3 regions of the Exiguobacterium sp. HSB13 genome follow, and region 3 is predicted to be linked to each of the others. Evidence: riboswitches for the same ligand, from Rfam matches in the RefSeq annotation. Region 3 holds a riboswitch; each other region holds the start of a gene.
The links. A riboswitch is a leader RNA that binds a small molecule or an ion and turns the genes downstream of it on or off. The one in region 3 is predicted to bind S-adenosylmethionine.

Region 1 (5,304 bases), on a different contig from region 3:
CTTATAATCTGAAGACGAAAAAGTTATCGCGTATCCTTTCGGTCCCAGTCGGAGCTGAAGCGACTGGTCTTCGTTCACTTGACCACGTTGGGAAGTATAGCTATCTCTTGAGCAACTACCAGCACCCAGGTGAGGCATTGACAGGGAAACAAATCACAGCCGTCGATCCAAAAGCGCTCGAACAAGCGATGAAAGACGGCATCGGGATTCAAAAAACAGGTGGTGTCGGTTACCTATCTGGTTTACCGAGCGGTCATAAATCGTATACGAATCGATAAGATACTAAAAACGGATTCCCAAGTGCGGGAATCCGTTTTTTCATGCATTGTTCTTCTTTTGTTTCGCCGCTTCTTCTTCTACACGTTGCAATAGACCGTGAACGATTTTCTCGTTTTCTCGCTCGCCTCCAAGCGACAACAGACTCTTTCCAACAAAGTTGGCTCCTTCGTTTTTTCCCGTATAGATCAACAGGCACCGATCGGGTCCGAGCGGTTTGAGCGTAAAGGTCATTTCGATTTTGAAGATCCGTGCTAATGTGAATCCAATCGTATTTTGTTTGAAGTCGGGTTCGTTCGTATAGGCTAAATCAGTCACGATATAGGTTTCGAGTCGGTTGCCCTGCATGTACGTTTGACGATATGTCGAACCGACGACACCCGGTTTTCGTTCAATCACCTCATGCTGGACGACGTTCGGAATCAGACGTTGCAGTCGCGTGTGATCAAACAAGTGCCATGCTTCCTCAATCGGAATATCGAGCTGTCGTTCTTCTCTCCACGTAATCATACACCTGCCCCCTTTTTTAATAGAAATACCCTGTCATCCGGTCTTGTAACGTCCGGTAACAGGGTAGGAGCAGATTCTTATTTTACTGTGCTTGTTTCAAGGGCTGCACCGAGGAACTTCGCTAGTTCAAGCATACCGTAGCGTCCTGCAGCTGCTTCAGCGTCCGAGTTGTAGTTTGTATTTGTATTGACGTCGTACGTATAGATCGTACCTGACGCATCCTTGATGAACTCGATGCCTGCGACCGCGATCTGGTTCGCTTGGAGGAACGCTTCGTACTTTTCAATGATTGGGTCATCGAAGCCTTCAACGATTTGGAACTTCATTGGAGTTTGCGGTGCTTCTTCTCCGACTGGGCAGAACAAGTCGTCGATCACACATGCATCTGCTGGGCAAAGCTCAAAACCTTCTGACGTATCGACTCGGACCGCGTAGACAAACTTTCCACCTACGAACTCACAACGCGTGATGTACGGTTCTGGTGCTTGAATATACTCTTGAATCAATGTGATGCCATCAACTGGTTCGTCGAATGTCGGACCATCGAGATAAGCTTCAAGTGCTTCAATCGAGTGGAATAACTGGACGCCGAGACCTTTTCCGGCACGGTTGTGTTTCGTGATGAATGACGAAACGCCGATCTCTTTTGCTGCTTGTACGATTTGATCGCGTCCGACGGCAGCCGTCGTCTTCGGTACACGAATGCCTGCTTTACGTAGTGCCGTATACTGATTGATTTTGCTGACTTCTAGACGAAGCGCACGCGTTCCGTTAAAGACAGTCCGGTCGTGTTCTTCTAACCAAGCAAGGACCCCTTCCGTCAACTCCGGCGCGTAACGGTGCCCGCGTGTATGCGAAGAGGCACTCATACGGCTGTAAAAGACACCTTCTGGCGGCAGTTCATCGAGTGGAACGATTCCTTCATTTAGATGCCACTCTTCATACGGTAACTCGAGTTCTTCGAGACGTTTGATGAGATGGTCCGTCCATTCTTGGTTTTCGTGGAGAATATGAATTTTTGTCATGATTGTTGACCTACCTTTCGTTTCGCTTCGACCAGTGGCATTACGTCACGAGCAAAGCGTTCCATTTCTTCGAGTTGTGGTGAGAATTGTAATAAGAGTAACGTGACACCAACGGCTTCGAACGCTAGAATGCGCTCTGCAATTTGTTCTGGTGTTCCGATCAAATTCGGTCGTAGACCACGGTTCGAGACGGAATAATCGTTTCGCTCGACCTGTTGCTCCAGTTGCGATTTACTAATGAAATCCTGATAACCGGCATAACCGGCACTGTCTTCCTTGACGTCCGTAATGCGTTGCCACTCAAGCAGTGCTTCTTCTTCCGTATCCCGGCAAATGATGTAGGCAGCAAGACCGAAACTCTCGAGCGGTTCGTGTCCCGTCGCTTCACGGCGTACTTTCATATCGTTGATTTTATGGGCTACTTCTTCAACAGTGCCCCCATGCATAACATAAGCGTCACAGTGTTCGACGATTGTCCGCTTTCCAGCTTCACTCTCTCCACCAGCGTAGAGCTTGATGCCTGGACGCTGGACGGGCTTCGGATGAAGTTCCGCCTGCTCGATCGTGTAGTGATTACCGGAGAAACTATACGGTGACGCATCTGCCCATAGTCCTTTCATGACCGTAACGAATTCTTTCGTCCGAGCATAGCGTTCATCGTGTGCTGTGAAGATACCGTTGTATTGTTTGGCTTCCTCTGCCCACCACGCCGAAACGACGTTGAGCGTAAAGCGTCCACCACTCAACTGATCGATGTTTGCCGCCATCTTCGCCGTCGTCGCTGGATTATGGAACCCAGGGCGAACCGCTGTCATGATTTCTAAGCGTTCTGTCGTTGCAGCAATCGCAGCTGCCGTCGTCCATGCCTCAAGACTCGGTTCCTTGATACCTTTGATGTCGTTCAAGTTCAATTCCGCGATCAACGTCGTCGAGAAGCCGATCCGTTCTGCTGTTTGTGCGACTTGTTTTGCATAATCGAATGTCGGTGGCATCTGTTCATCTTCGACGTTACGTAACCATCCCCCAAAAATCGGTAACCAAAAACCATACTCCACTCCATCGTCCCCCTTATCATAAAAAAACGCTCTTTTCGAAGTTCGAAAAGAGCGACGGTATCTTGTCCTGTCCGCTCTTATCTTCGGAAGGTATCCCTTCCTGGAAGTAGCACCTTCCGCCGTAGCGGGGTTGCTGAAGTGTCTTCGGGCCAGTCCCTCGACTTCTCTAGATAAGATGTGTTGCATTCATCGTACAGAATTCAGTGAACTAAAGCAACCATTAAACCGTCTTTTCCTATCGGATTTATTCCAAAAGAAAAATCCCGACGCAATGTCGGGATTCGGTATTAATATGGTGCGACGAAATCTGATGTTGGTTCTGGTGCTTGTTCACCACGAACACGATCATAGAATTTTGCCATTGTGACGCTGAAGTATGGTCCAACCCATAAGACAGCAAGACCAAGTGTAACGATCACAAGTAATGCCCAACCAATGAATGATAGGAAGAGTAAGAATGCTTCCATCTTATGACCATCCATGAGTTGGCGTGAACGCGTGATCGCCTCGAGGATACCGACCGATGGTTCATCTCGAAGGATGTAGAACGTCAACAGGTAAGAGAACGACTTGATGATCCCTGGAATGATCAAAAGTAGTGTCCATAGGAATAAGAAGACCGCTTGCACAATCGAGACGCCGATGACTTTTCCGAAGATTTTATACGGCTCGAACAAATCAGCTACTTTGACTTCTTCATTGCGTGCGAGCGACATCGCGACCCACGTCCAACCCGCTGCGATTGGGATCAATAAAATCGAAAGAATGATACTGACCGCACTCATCGCATTTAGATCTTCGTTAGGATCTGGTCCGATGAACGTCGGAACGCTCTGGATGATAGAAAACAGTACGAACATGAGGATGGCAAATCCCCAACGACCGCTAAGCGACTCCTTCGCTGCTTTTTTTAATTGAGATGACATGAGTAAGGTCCTCCTTGAAAAATAAGTTCTCACCTTACTTTACGGTCGAATTCTTCTAATGTTTCACTCTTTTTTCAATAATTTCCCGTCTCGTTGCTGGTTGAGCCAGGCACGCTTAAGCTGTCGTTCACACGCCGTGTATAACGAGCGTCGACCGTCGAGCCGTTCCATCGCGAATGGAATACCATGCTTTTTCGCCTGCGCGATGACATGTGCACTCGCCGCATGAGAAACGCGACTCGTTACGACGACGATCGCATCCGTCTTTTTGGCGAGACAGGCAATCTTTTTCGCGGACTGTGCGTCCCCTGCTAGATGAATCAATTCGATCCCCGTCGGCGCAAAGAACTCACGATAGACAGCGGTCTGTTGTTCGTTTCCAACGATGATGAGACGCATTCCTGTGAAGCGCGTGAAATCTAGCGGTGTCTTATCGATGAAGTCCATCAATTGTCCAGGGACGGCTGTCGTCACGATGGGTTCAATCTTTTGCTCTTTTTGAATGCGAATGCGACGCTGCGCTTTTTTAGCTTTCGGCACCGTTTGTCGTTTCATTTTTCGTGCATACCGATTTGACTTTTTCGTTGTCACAGGCGTCTTCACTACCGGTTGCTTGACCTCAGATGGACGGTTTGATGATGTGTTGACGATCGGCTCTTCATACGTGAACGGATGTTTCCAAGCAATCGTTAGTGTATCTTTCCGTCCGCGCCACATGACGAGATCGACGAGTTGTCCTGCTTCTAGTCGGAAATAGCGCATGTCTTCTACCGGTACGACATAATAAAACGGTCTGCCCGACTCATCTTGCAGTGGACCATTCACCGTTTCCTCAATGATTCCATGTGCCTTGACGATAGCTTGTTCAAACACGACACGTTCCGGATTTTCTCTCATTCGCTCCGTCGAGACGACGGCTTCAACACGGCACATCGTTTTTTGATCATCCTGACGATCGACACGGACCCGGACTTCCATGCCGTGCTCGAGATTCCAATCGCGGACGTCTCGTTCTGAAATATGACTGCCGGACCATTCTAGTAAAGTACCGCCTTTTAACCCCCGCTGAAACGTATAGGCATAACGTTGCGTGCGTACTGGCTCGACAGGTACTTGTGGTGGCATTACGATGGTCTGTTTCTCTCGTTTCACTTCGTCGATGACTAGTGTTTCTTGAACGTCGCGCGGTGCATAATACGCTGACATCTTGACCCATTCGTCGATTCCGTTCACTTCGTCGAGCCAGAGTTGCCAATCTTCATACCGCTCCACGACTGCTAATTTCATCTGTACCAATTCAGTTGCTCGTTCCAACACCTGTTGCATCATCCGTAACCACTTCCTTTGCGTTTTTTTCACTATAGCAACGAAAAAACGTGGAAGTAGTTCAAAAAAATAACCGGGTTGTTTTTTTATTTAGGTACGTTGCTGAATTTCCACAGCCGGATCCTGACGCTTATATTTTGCAACGATGACAATTAAAACCGTGATGATCACAAGCAGGAACCAAGA
Region 2 (5,304 bases), on a different contig from region 3:
CCTCTACGTTCAGCGCGCTACACCGATCTATTCGGATGCCAAAGCTTCCAGTCCTGTCTTGAAGCAACACCAAACGAATACGTTGCTGACGGTATATGGTACAAGCGGTGCCTATAGCCGGATCATCTTCCGAGGAGCTCATGCTTACGTCAAGACAGCCGATCTCGGTAGCGGAAAAGTGTATGCAGCAACCGGAACACGATACGCGAAACGCAATCTATCTGTTTATACGTCGGCTTCGACGAGCAGTAAAACAGTTTATACTGTTAAACGAGCTGATCAACTGACGATTTACGGAACGAGCGGTAGTTACACACGCTTGAAAAAAGGATCAGTCTACGGTTACGTCAAGACGACGGATCTCGTCACGAAAAAACCAGATTTGTATGACGTCACTGGTCAACGTTACGTGACAGAGGACGATGTCGTCATCCGGTCGCAGTCAAAACTATCGGGTAAAAAAATCGGCACGTTGAAAAAAGGCGCTACGATTTCGATATACGGAAAAAGCGGTTACTATACGCGCGTCAAATATAAAAATGCGTTCGGTTTCGTCGATTCGAGTCGCATCGGACTGAACAAGCCGACGGCAAAAGCAAAAAAAGGCACGACATTTTATGTCCATCTGGACCAGACGCCACTCTTCTCTGCCGACGTTGCTTACAGTCGCCCAGCTGCCTATTTGAAGAAAGGGACGAAATTAATTGGTCTAAAATCAATTGATGATGACTTTTGGCAAGTCCGCCTAGCAAGTGGTCAAACGGGTTATGTCCTCAATCCTTACATCAACACAAGTAAACCCGATATGAGCCTGACGCAAAAAGCAATCGACCGGGCGAAAATCTATACCGTCAAACAGACGACGTCCTTCTTTTCGAGTCCAACCAGTCCAAAAGGCAGCGGACTCGTTGAGCAAGGCAAACGTGTTTATCCGCGTCACCGTGTCGGAAACTTCTATGTCATCCAGTCCGGCTGGACACCTGTTTATCTTCCAGTCTCAGCTGTGACGATCACGTCCGATAAACGGGTCGTTCAAAAGAATAATACGCGTGGTGAAAAGCTGATCCAAGCAGCCGTTCAACATATCGGCACACCATACACATGGGGTTCACAAGATGCCGTGAACGGTGGTTTTGACTGTTCCGGTTTGATTCACTATGCGACAAACAAGGCTGGAAAATACGGTGGTCGGACAAACGTTCGTGGCTATTGGTACGGTGCGTTCTTTACGAATCGTCGGACGAGTATCTCAAGCGGGAAACGCTCGGATATCGTTTTCTTCCAGAACACCTACACGGATGGTCCATCGCATATCGGGATCATGCTCGATAGCGAACACTTCATCCATGCGGGCGGTTCACAGCTTCAAATCAACTCGATTTACGAACCACGTTGGCAGGAGCATTTCCTCGGCTTCAAATCGATGTAATAAAAAAGACGAATCCGTCGACATCGACGGGTTCGTCTCTTCTTATCACAACACGTCAGAATGTCATCTCGACGTATTTCGTCACTTGTCGATCCATCAAGTATAACTCGATCTGTTCACGGTAAGCTTTATAGTGGTCGGATGCGATATGCGCTTCAAGCGCCTCTTCATCCCGATACACTTCATACAGCATGAATTGATGCTCATCCTCGATCGATTGGTGCAAGGAATAGCGCAAGCATCCTTCCTCTTTTTGTGCGGCATGATAAACCGTTTCTAAAATCGGAAAGACTTGATCCGCGAGTCCTGCTTTAATTGTAAGTACAGCGTTGACGACGATTTCTCCCATGTTTCATTATCCCCTTTCGTGATTACCTGTATCTGTACCCATTTTCACGAAAAGACACACGTCAAAGGAGCCTGAAGATGCAAACTCAACTTTTTGAAGCACTTGAACAATTCGAACCCACGATGATCGCGTTACGTCGTGATTTTCATCGACATCCGGAACTCTCTTTCCAGGAAGTCCGCACACCAGAACGGATTGCAAACTTTTATGCGGAGCAGGGCATCCCTCACGAAACAGCCGTCGGAGGTCGTGGTGTCGTCGCGACGATCGAAGGCAAACAACCTGGTCCGACGATTGCTGTTCGTGCGGATTTTGATGCCTTACCGCTTCAAGAAGAGACGACGCTTGCCTTCCGGTCGATTCACCCTGGTGTCATGCATGCATGTGGACACGATGGGCATACGGCGATGGTGATGGCCCTTGCTGCTACACTCTATCCATTACGGAATCAATTGCAAGGAACGATTCGAATCATCCACCAGCATGGTGAAGAGGTCTTTCCCGGTGGCGCGATCCAAATGATTGAAGCCGGTGTCCTCGAAGGCGTCGATGCGATCTTCGCGACACATCTCGAAAATGATTTACCGGTCGGTACGATCGGTTTTCGAGAAGGACATACATTATGCGCGATCGATGAATTCGAAATCATCGTTCACGGTCAAGGTGGGCATGCCCATGCACCGCACAAAACAAAAGATGCGCTTGTCGCCGGTGCACAACTGGTCTGTAACCTCCAACACCTTGTCAGTCGACGGGTCGATCCGTTCGAACCCGCTGTCCTTGCGATCGGGTCCTTCCATGCGGGAACGGCTCCGAACATCGTCACAGGTGAAGCACGCATCGTCGGGGAGATTCGGACGTTCAACGAGACACTACGACATCAGCTCCGACAAGAAGTCGACCTTATCGCCAAAACAACGTGTGCCGGCATCGGTGCCACCTATTCGATTGACTTCACGACGGGTTACCCGGCGCTTTGGAATCATCCGGACGAGACAAAACTCGTTCAGGAAGCCGCTTCTTTCTTACCGGAAGCATCTGTCCGGTCACTCACACCGATGATGGCGGCGGATGACTTCGCACATTACTTAACGCACGTACCGGGTAGTTATTTCTTCACCGGCTCCGGATATACGGACGGTCGCGTCAATCATCCACAACATCATCCGCAGTACGAGATCAACGAACAGGCGTTGTTGGTTGGTGCGAAAACACTCGGAGCGACCGTTTTACGTGCCTTGAAACCTAAGGATTGACTTTATTTCTTTGTGAATGGTATCATCACAACAATGATAACGAATGACATCAACTTCATATACCCTTATCAAGAGTGGACCGAGAGATCTGGATCGATGACGTCCCAGCAACCTGCGCATAGCAAGGTGCTACGACCAGCAAAGCGAAAGCTTTGGTTGATAAAAAGCGGCGACTCCTTTTGCAACCAAGCGAAGGAGTCGTTTTCGTTTTTCTCGCTGTCAGACATACAATGGGAATTTCCCACGGAGAGGAAGATACGGATGGAAAAAGCAACATTTGCAGGTGGATGTTTTTGGTGTATGGTGACACCGTTTGAAGAATTACCAGGAATCGAGGGAATCGTATCAGGTTACATGGGTGGACACGTCGATCACCCGACATACGAGCAAGTTAAAACAGGAACGACAGGACATCTCGAAGTCGTTCAAATCACGTTTGATCCGAGTCTGTTCCCGTACGAGCGTCTGCTCGAACTCTACTGGCCACAAACGGATCCGACGGATGCAGACGGTCAGTTCCAAGATCGCGGCACGCAGTACGCACCAGCAATCTTCTATCATACGGATGCTCAGCATGAAGCAGCGATCGCTTCTCGTGACGCTCTTGTTGCAAGCAATCGTTTCAAACAACCGATCGTGACGCGGATCGATGCCGCTTCTGAGTTTTATCCAGCGGAAGAGTACCATCAAGACTTCCATAAGAAAAATCCAGAACACTATAAAAAAGATCGTGCTGCTTCTGGTCGCGATGCCTTCATCGAGCAAGAATGGAAAGATACGACGACGGTCTAATCACCTCGAACCATACACAGTAGCTGAGACTGATTTCAAGCATCTCGTTCTTCCCCTACTTTTCAGTAGAAAGTGGAGGATGACCGAGATGTCATTGGAGTCAGTTTTTTGTATGTAAACCAACTGCTTTGTCCTTTGCGTCACCCTTGCATAAATTTGCAATCGTTTACAAATGAAGTCTTTTGTTTTACGGTTAACAAAAATTAACCGGTTAAAAAGGAGATGATTGGATGGAACAAAAAGCGATTCATATACTGAACAGCTATGAACAATTGAAGGTGATCAGTGATCCATTACGAACAAAAATTCTTATGTTTCTCGTCGAAAAACCGCATACGGTGCATCAGTTAGCCCACTTGCTGACGTTATCCCGCGCGAAGGTCCTTTATCATGTACGGGAACTTGAAAAGCATGACTTAATTCGCCTCGTCCGGACAGAAGAACAGGGCGGCAACTTGTTGAAATATTACCAAGCGATTGCCCGAGGATACATTCCTGCTGATCACCTTCTGAACTTCGTCGAGACAAAAGAGGCGACTCGGCAGTCGTATCTTGAGGTACTCGACCGGGCAAAGACACGCGTCCTTACGGCTCCGACAGCTGCTTTTGCTCCCGTATCTTCGAACGTTGAGGACTGGATGAGCTTATCGCTTCAAAAGGAACTAACGATTTCTGAAGCCGACTTTCAGCGATTTGCTACAAAATATCGTGCTTTATTAGACGAGTTCACACAGTCTCCACCTGACGAAAAAGATCAAAAGCACTTTTACATCATGACGACTGCTTTTGCAATTGATGAACCACTGTTTGAGAATGACGAGGTTTAAATCGGAGGTGCCCCATGCTACCTGTTGAAATGGATATGCAACACTCGCTGTTTAAAAATCGATCCTTTTTATTTTTATGGGGGTCCGGTATGTGCTCTGCCCTTTCGTTATCGATGTATCTGTTTGTTGAACAATGGTATGTCATCCATACGTTAAACCAAGCGTCCTATCTCGGATTCGTTCTCATGGCTACCTTGTTACCTCGTATTTTTCTCATGTTGTTCGGTGGCGTCTTATCCGATCGCTATAAACGTTCAACGATCATGCGTATCTCAAGCGGTCTACGGATCAGTTTTATTCTTTGTCTCCTCGTGTTACTTCATACCGATCAGCTTACATTACTGACGATTTTAGGATTCGCCTTGCTGTTTGGTAGTGTGGATGCATTCTTTTCGCCGGCGAATGCTTCCTTACTGCCTACACTCGTTCCAAAAGAACAACTCACTAAAGCCAATTCACTGATTCAGACATCTAATCAAATCGCCCTTTTTTCAGGTCCGGTTCTTGGTGGGGTCATCCTCAGCTATTCTTCTTACTCGCACGTTTTTCTTGTGATTTTCGGGACACTCTGTCTGACGCTTTTCTTCACGTATGGTATTCGTGAATCTAAGATCAAGCGATCGCTTCAACATTCAGCGCTCTTTGAACTAA
Region 3 (5,304 bases):
CGATGATATTATGACCGCATGCGTGCCCGATGCCTGGCAACGCATCATATTCTGCCAGAAAGGCAATCGTCGCGCCTGATCGGTCGCTCGACTTCTTCGCGAAGAATGCGGTATCGTGCCCCGCGACACCAAGTTCTACCGTAAATCCTTCAGCCGTCAGACGTTCCGCATGGAGCCGCGAAGCAAAGAATTCCTCGTTCCCGATTTCCGGTGTCGCATGAATCCGGTGACTCGTCTCAAGATACGATTCTCGTTTTTGTTCGATGTCTTGTTCAATCGTCTCTACCCATGTCGTGCGTACTGGTGTCGTCATATAGTCCACTCTCCTTTTGAATTTATTCGCCGATGTCGCTTAGTGGAACGAACGTCGGGATCGTACTACCTTTGTATTCTTTTTTGATGAAAGCCGCGACATCTTTTTGTTGGTAAAGCGACGCGATTTTTTTCAATTCTTTTTTGTTTTTGTCTTCCGTCCGTGTTGCGATGATATTGATGTATGGTTTTGCTGTCTCGTTCTCATGGACGATCGAGTCCTTGATCGGATTGAAGCCAGCGTCAACGGCAATGCCATTGTTGATGATCGATGCCGCGACGTCCGGTAAGACGCGCGGTGTTTGTCCGGCAACGATCGGGACGATTTTCAGTTTCTTCGGATTCTCGACGATCTTATCGACTGAACCGTTGCCGTCGAAGTCGTCCGGTAACTTGATCAGACCGGCTTCTTGCAGTAACAAGAGGGCGCGTCCCATGTTCGTCGCTTCGTTCGGAACGGCGATTTTTCCGCCGACCGGAATGTCTTTGACGTCCTTGTATTTATCCGAGTAGATCCCCATCGGTGCAATGACGGTCGTCGCGATCGGTGACAGCTTCAACTTGTGTTCCTTCTTGAAGGCGTTGAAGTAGGAAATCGTCTGGAAGGCATTGGCGTCGATCTCGCCCTCAGCCAGTGCCATGTTCGGCTGGACATAATCGGAGAACTTGACGAGCTCGATTTTGATGCCTTCCTTCTCTGCTTTTTTCGCGACGTAGTCCCAAACTTGGGTATCCGAACCGCTGACACCGAGTTTGATCGTCTTTTCGTCTTCTCCTGATGCTGCGCACCCGGCAAATAAAATCGTCGTTAGTGTTGCTCCAATTGCTACTGCTTTTTTCATGGCTGAATCGCTCCCTTGATTAATGTCTTCTGATTTTTCGTGCGACGATATTGCCTGTCGTCTGTAAGCCTTGAACTAAGATGACGAGAATCCCGACCGTGATGATCATGACTTTCGTGTCGAATCGTTGATAACCATAGGTGATCGCTAAGTCACCGAGACCACCGCCTCCAATCGCACCTGCCATCGCTGACGCCCCGATCAAGCCGATCGTCGCGATTGTTAAGTTCAGGATCAGTGAACCGAGTGCTTCCGGTAGGAGGAAGCGGAAAATCGTTTGAAACGGTGTCGCACCCATCGCTTCTGCTGCTTCCAGAACACCTTTATCGACTTCGAGTAACGAGCTCTCGATCAGACGCGCCATGTACGGTGCGGCGTAAAAGACGAGCGGGACGATGGCGGCTTCGGTTCCGATCGATGTCTGGACGATCAAGCGCGTCAATGGAATGATCGCGACGAGTAAAATGATGAACGGAATCGAGCGGAAAATATTGACGATACTGTTGAAGAACGTGAACAGCGGGACGTTCTCGAGCAATGCACCTTTTCGCGTGACGACAAGTAGGATACCGAGTGGTAAGCCAATCAAAGTCGAGAATAAGAGTGAGACGGATACCATCGTCATCGTCTGCAAAAATGCCGTCCAGATATCACTGTAATTAACTAGCATGGGCAAGCACCTCCTCGACTGTCACCTGTGCCTGATCGATATAGTGTAACGCTCGTTTTACTTCAGCCGGCTCACCGATCAACTCGACGAGTAAGGTGCCGAACGGCGTATCCTGCAACTCTGTGATGCTCCCGTGCAAGATGTTGACATCGACATCGAAGCGTTTCGCGACTTGCGATAAGAGCGGCTGCCCCGTGTGATGTCCGAGAAAATGAATCTTATAGATTGGATGTGCATTTCGCGACTCGATTAACTGACGAATCGATGCTGGAATTTCGTCATGCATGACGGACCGGACGAAGTTTTTTGCCGTCTCGGTCTTTGGATTCGAAAAGACGTCGAAGACCGTTCCTGACTCAATCAACTTTCCAGCTTCAATGACGGCGACCCGGTCGCAAATCTCCCGGATGACGCCCATCTCGTGGGTGATCAAGAGAATCGTGATCCCGTACTCGGCATTGATGCGTTTTAATAACTGGAGAATATGATGCGTCGTCTGGGGATCAAGTGCTGATGTCGCTTCGTCACATAAGAGGACGGAAGGTTGCGTCGCCAGTGCCCGGGCGATGCCAACACGCTGTTTCTGTCCACCGGACAATTGATCCGGATAATGATCCGCCTTGTCCGCGAGATCAACGAATTCGAGCAACTCCGTCACCCGGCGTCGAATCTCGTCTTTCTTGACGCCTGCGAGAACGAGTGGCTTTGCGACATTCGTAAAGACTGTGTTCGCATTCAATAGATTGAAGTGCTGAAAGATCATTCCAATCCGTTGTTTTGCTTGGCGTAATTTTTTCGGAGACAGTTGCGTTAAATCTTCCCCATCGACCGTCACCGTTCCTGATGTTGGTCGTTCTAACAGATTGACACAGCGGAGCAGTGAACTTTTTCCGGCACCACTAAAGCCGATGACACCAAAGATTTCGCCTTTTTCGATCGTCAGGTCGACACCGTCGAGCGCTGCGATCGTCTGATCCTTCGTGACGTACGTTTTTTTGACTTGATGAAATGCGATCATTCCGTTTTCCCCCTTCATTCAACAAAAAAGGTCCCTTCTTGAGAAACAAGAAGAGACCTGGATCCGCACAGTGGCAGAATCCACTCCACTCATCTCTCAGACATCTGTCTGATGGAATTGGCACAGTGCTCATAATGAGTCTGTTGCCGAGGTTTCGCAGGGCCAGTCCCTCCACCTCTCTGGATAAGTATTGCGGTATGAAATTCGTATGTGTGGTGTTGCGTTGTTGCTTATGTCGTAAAACTAATTTTTACATTACGGGTCGAACCTTTAAAAGTCAACCAACTTTGCAAAAATAATCCATTTGTCGCATATCGATTGATTGACAAGTTATGGATTAGCTTAATGAACGAATCGTGATTCGTCAAGAACGATTTGACAAGTCATTTTCGAACGTGCTACCATCGTTTCAATGATTAATCCGACAATTCCAATATGATATTTATCAAGAGTGAACGAGAGACCTGGCTCTATGACTTCACGGCAACCTGCAATTTGTAAGGTGCTCCGACCAGCAAAGCGCGGCTTTGGATGATACGGTGAAAAACTCGTGGGCGTCCAAGCAGTGACGTCGACGAGTTTTTTTCATGAATGGAGGAAAAAGAGTAATGATGAACTATCCTGTATTGACTGGTGCCGAAGCGTTTTATCTTCAAGGTGGACCGATTGGTATTCTAATCTGTCATGGTTTTAACGCGACCCCACAAAGTGTCCGGGACGTCGGTGAGGCATTCGCCGCTGAAGGTTTTACCGTCTATGCCCCGCGCTTACGTGGACATGGAACAAACGTCCGCGAGTTCGAACAATCGACTGCTCGATGTTGGAAGCAAAGCCTGCAAGACGGCTATGAACGTTTACAAGAAACATGCGACCAAGTCTTCGTCATCGGTCAATCAATGGGAGCAACGCTCGCACTGTCGCTCGCCGCTGACAGGATTCCGTTTGCCGGCATCATTACGATCAATGCTGCACTCTCCGTTCCATCCTATGAAGCACTTTCGTTCGAGGACGGTCCACAGTATTTACCGGAAGGGGCACCGGACATCAAGCGGTCTGCTTTTGAAATCATCTATGATCTCGTTCCGAGCCGTTGTGCGTTCGAACTCGTCCGTCTGATGGATGAGACGAAAGGACGCCTTGGATCGATCCTTCTTCCGACATTGATTCTTTACTCAGCGACCGATCACGTTGTTCCACCGTCGAGCTCGGATTATCTGCATCAACATATCGGAACGAATGATAAACGCAGCTACTGTTTACTCAACTCGTATCACGTCGCAACCCTTGATCATGATCAGGATTTGATCGTTCGTGAGACGATCCGCTTCATCGAACGCTCAAGCCGATTCTCACAGGAAACAGGATAATAAAAAAAACAGCTATTCGTTTCCAAGTAGAAGCGAATAGCTGTGAGATCAAAGGACGACCATCATCGGCTCGTCTTTTTATTTATCTTTCTTGATGCTGCACCGATTGGAGCGGCTTCGGTTTTCCAGGCACCTCATGACAATGGCGGCACCGTGGCTCATACGACTCTGAAGCGCCGACTAGGATGATCGGATCATCGTAGTTCGCTGGTTTTCCATCAATCAACCGTTGTGTCCGGGAAGCCGGATCACCACACGAAAGACAGATGGCTTGCAGCTTCGTTACGAATTCTGCGCGCGCCAGTAATTCCGGCATCTTGCCGAATGGCTCTGCCCGGAAATCTTGATCAAGACCCGCACAAATGACACGTTTTCCGTCTTGTGCAAGTGCTTCGATGACTTGTACGATCTCATCATCAAAGAATTGAACTTCATCGATTCCAACGATTTGTGTTTCCTCCGCTACTGCTGCGTAGAGATCACGACTCGTCGCCATCGGAATCGCCACGACGGAGTTGCCGATATGAGAGACGACATGCTCTTCATGGTACCGGTCGTCGATTGCCGGCTTGAATACTTGAACGGGCAGTTTGCCGTACTGCGCCCGTCTGACACGACGAATCAACTCTTCCGATTTCCCGGAAAACATACTGCCACAAATTACTTCGATCCAGCCGTACTGATTTATTACATGCATCATCGTCCGACACCGTCCTCTAAAAATAGTCACTTTAACGAGTATAGCTCGAAACGGTATCGAGAAAAAGGGTTGACTTCCGGAAATCAAAATTCATTTTTTCTTTCCCTAGAATTTTTGTCCTTTCATTCCAACCGTCCCCTATTTCCTGTACACTGAAGAAGAAGATTCTCACGAAAGAAGGTGTCCCCGATTCATCATCTCTTACATGATATCCTGCACCAATATGGTGCCCTTGGTCTCTCCGTCCTTCTCGCAGGTGGTATCGTGGGATTGCCGGTTCCTGATGAGACCCTGCTCGTTCTGTCCGGTTTTTGGATGCATCAAGGCAATCTACCACTTGTCGGTACGATTCTCGCCGCTTACGCCGGTAGTTGTATCGGGATGACGATCAGTTA

Region 1: another riboswitch for S-adenosylmethionine. It lies ahead of ACZGCQ_RS14395 (LLM class flavin-dependent oxidoreductase); the one in region 3 lies ahead of ACZGCQ_RS11365 (methionine ABC transporter ATP-binding protein).
Region 2: another riboswitch for S-adenosylmethionine. It lies ahead of msrA (peptide-methionine (S)-S-oxide reductase MsrA); the one in region 3 lies ahead of ACZGCQ_RS11365 (methionine ABC transporter ATP-binding protein).

Annotation. Positions count from the first base shown of each region.
Region 1 is NZ_JBUZOM010000003.1:161,249-166,552, forward strand. Features, by position in the region: gene ACZGCQ_RS14380 (PhoX family protein) at 1-278, shown strand, start outside; gene ACZGCQ_RS14385 (hypothetical protein) at 319-786, opposite strand; gene ACZGCQ_RS14390 (ATP-grasp domain-containing protein) at 864-1,811, opposite strand; gene ACZGCQ_RS14395 (LLM class flavin-dependent oxidoreductase) at 1,808-2,866, opposite strand; SAM riboswitch class I at 2,941-3,043, opposite strand; gene ACZGCQ_RS14400 (DUF975 family protein) at 3,154-3,792, opposite strand; gene ACZGCQ_RS14405 (DUF2325 domain-containing protein) at 3,856-5,121, opposite strand; gene ACZGCQ_RS14410 (DUF817 domain-containing protein) at 5,209-5,304, opposite strand, start outside.
Region 2 is NZ_JBUZOM010000002.1:298,578-303,881, reverse strand. Features, by position in the region: gene ACZGCQ_RS13290 (SH3 domain-containing protein) at 1-1,429, shown strand, start outside; gene ACZGCQ_RS13285 (putative quinol monooxygenase) at 1,485-1,778, opposite strand; gene ACZGCQ_RS13280 (M20 metallopeptidase family protein) at 1,856-3,034, shown strand; SAM riboswitch class I at 3,097-3,200, shown strand; gene msrA (peptide-methionine (S)-S-oxide reductase MsrA) at 3,296-3,826, shown strand; gene ACZGCQ_RS13270 (ArsR family transcriptional regulator) at 4,057-4,653, shown strand; gene ACZGCQ_RS13265 (MFS transporter) at 4,668-5,304, shown strand, end outside.
Region 3 is NZ_JBUZOM010000001.1:2,180,946-2,186,249, forward strand. Features, by position in the region: gene ACZGCQ_RS11350 (M20 family metallopeptidase) at 1-313, opposite strand, end outside; gene ACZGCQ_RS11355 (MetQ/NlpA family ABC transporter substrate-binding protein) at 336-1,154, opposite strand; gene ACZGCQ_RS11360 (methionine ABC transporter permease) at 1,174-1,824, opposite strand; gene ACZGCQ_RS11365 (methionine ABC transporter ATP-binding protein) at 1,814-2,842, opposite strand; SAM riboswitch class I at 2,929-3,032, opposite strand; SAM riboswitch class I at 3,282-3,383, shown strand; gene ACZGCQ_RS11370 (alpha/beta hydrolase) at 3,451-4,209, shown strand; gene ACZGCQ_RS11375 (thymidine kinase) at 4,292-4,906, opposite strand; gene ACZGCQ_RS11380 (DedA family protein) at 5,090-5,304, shown strand, end outside.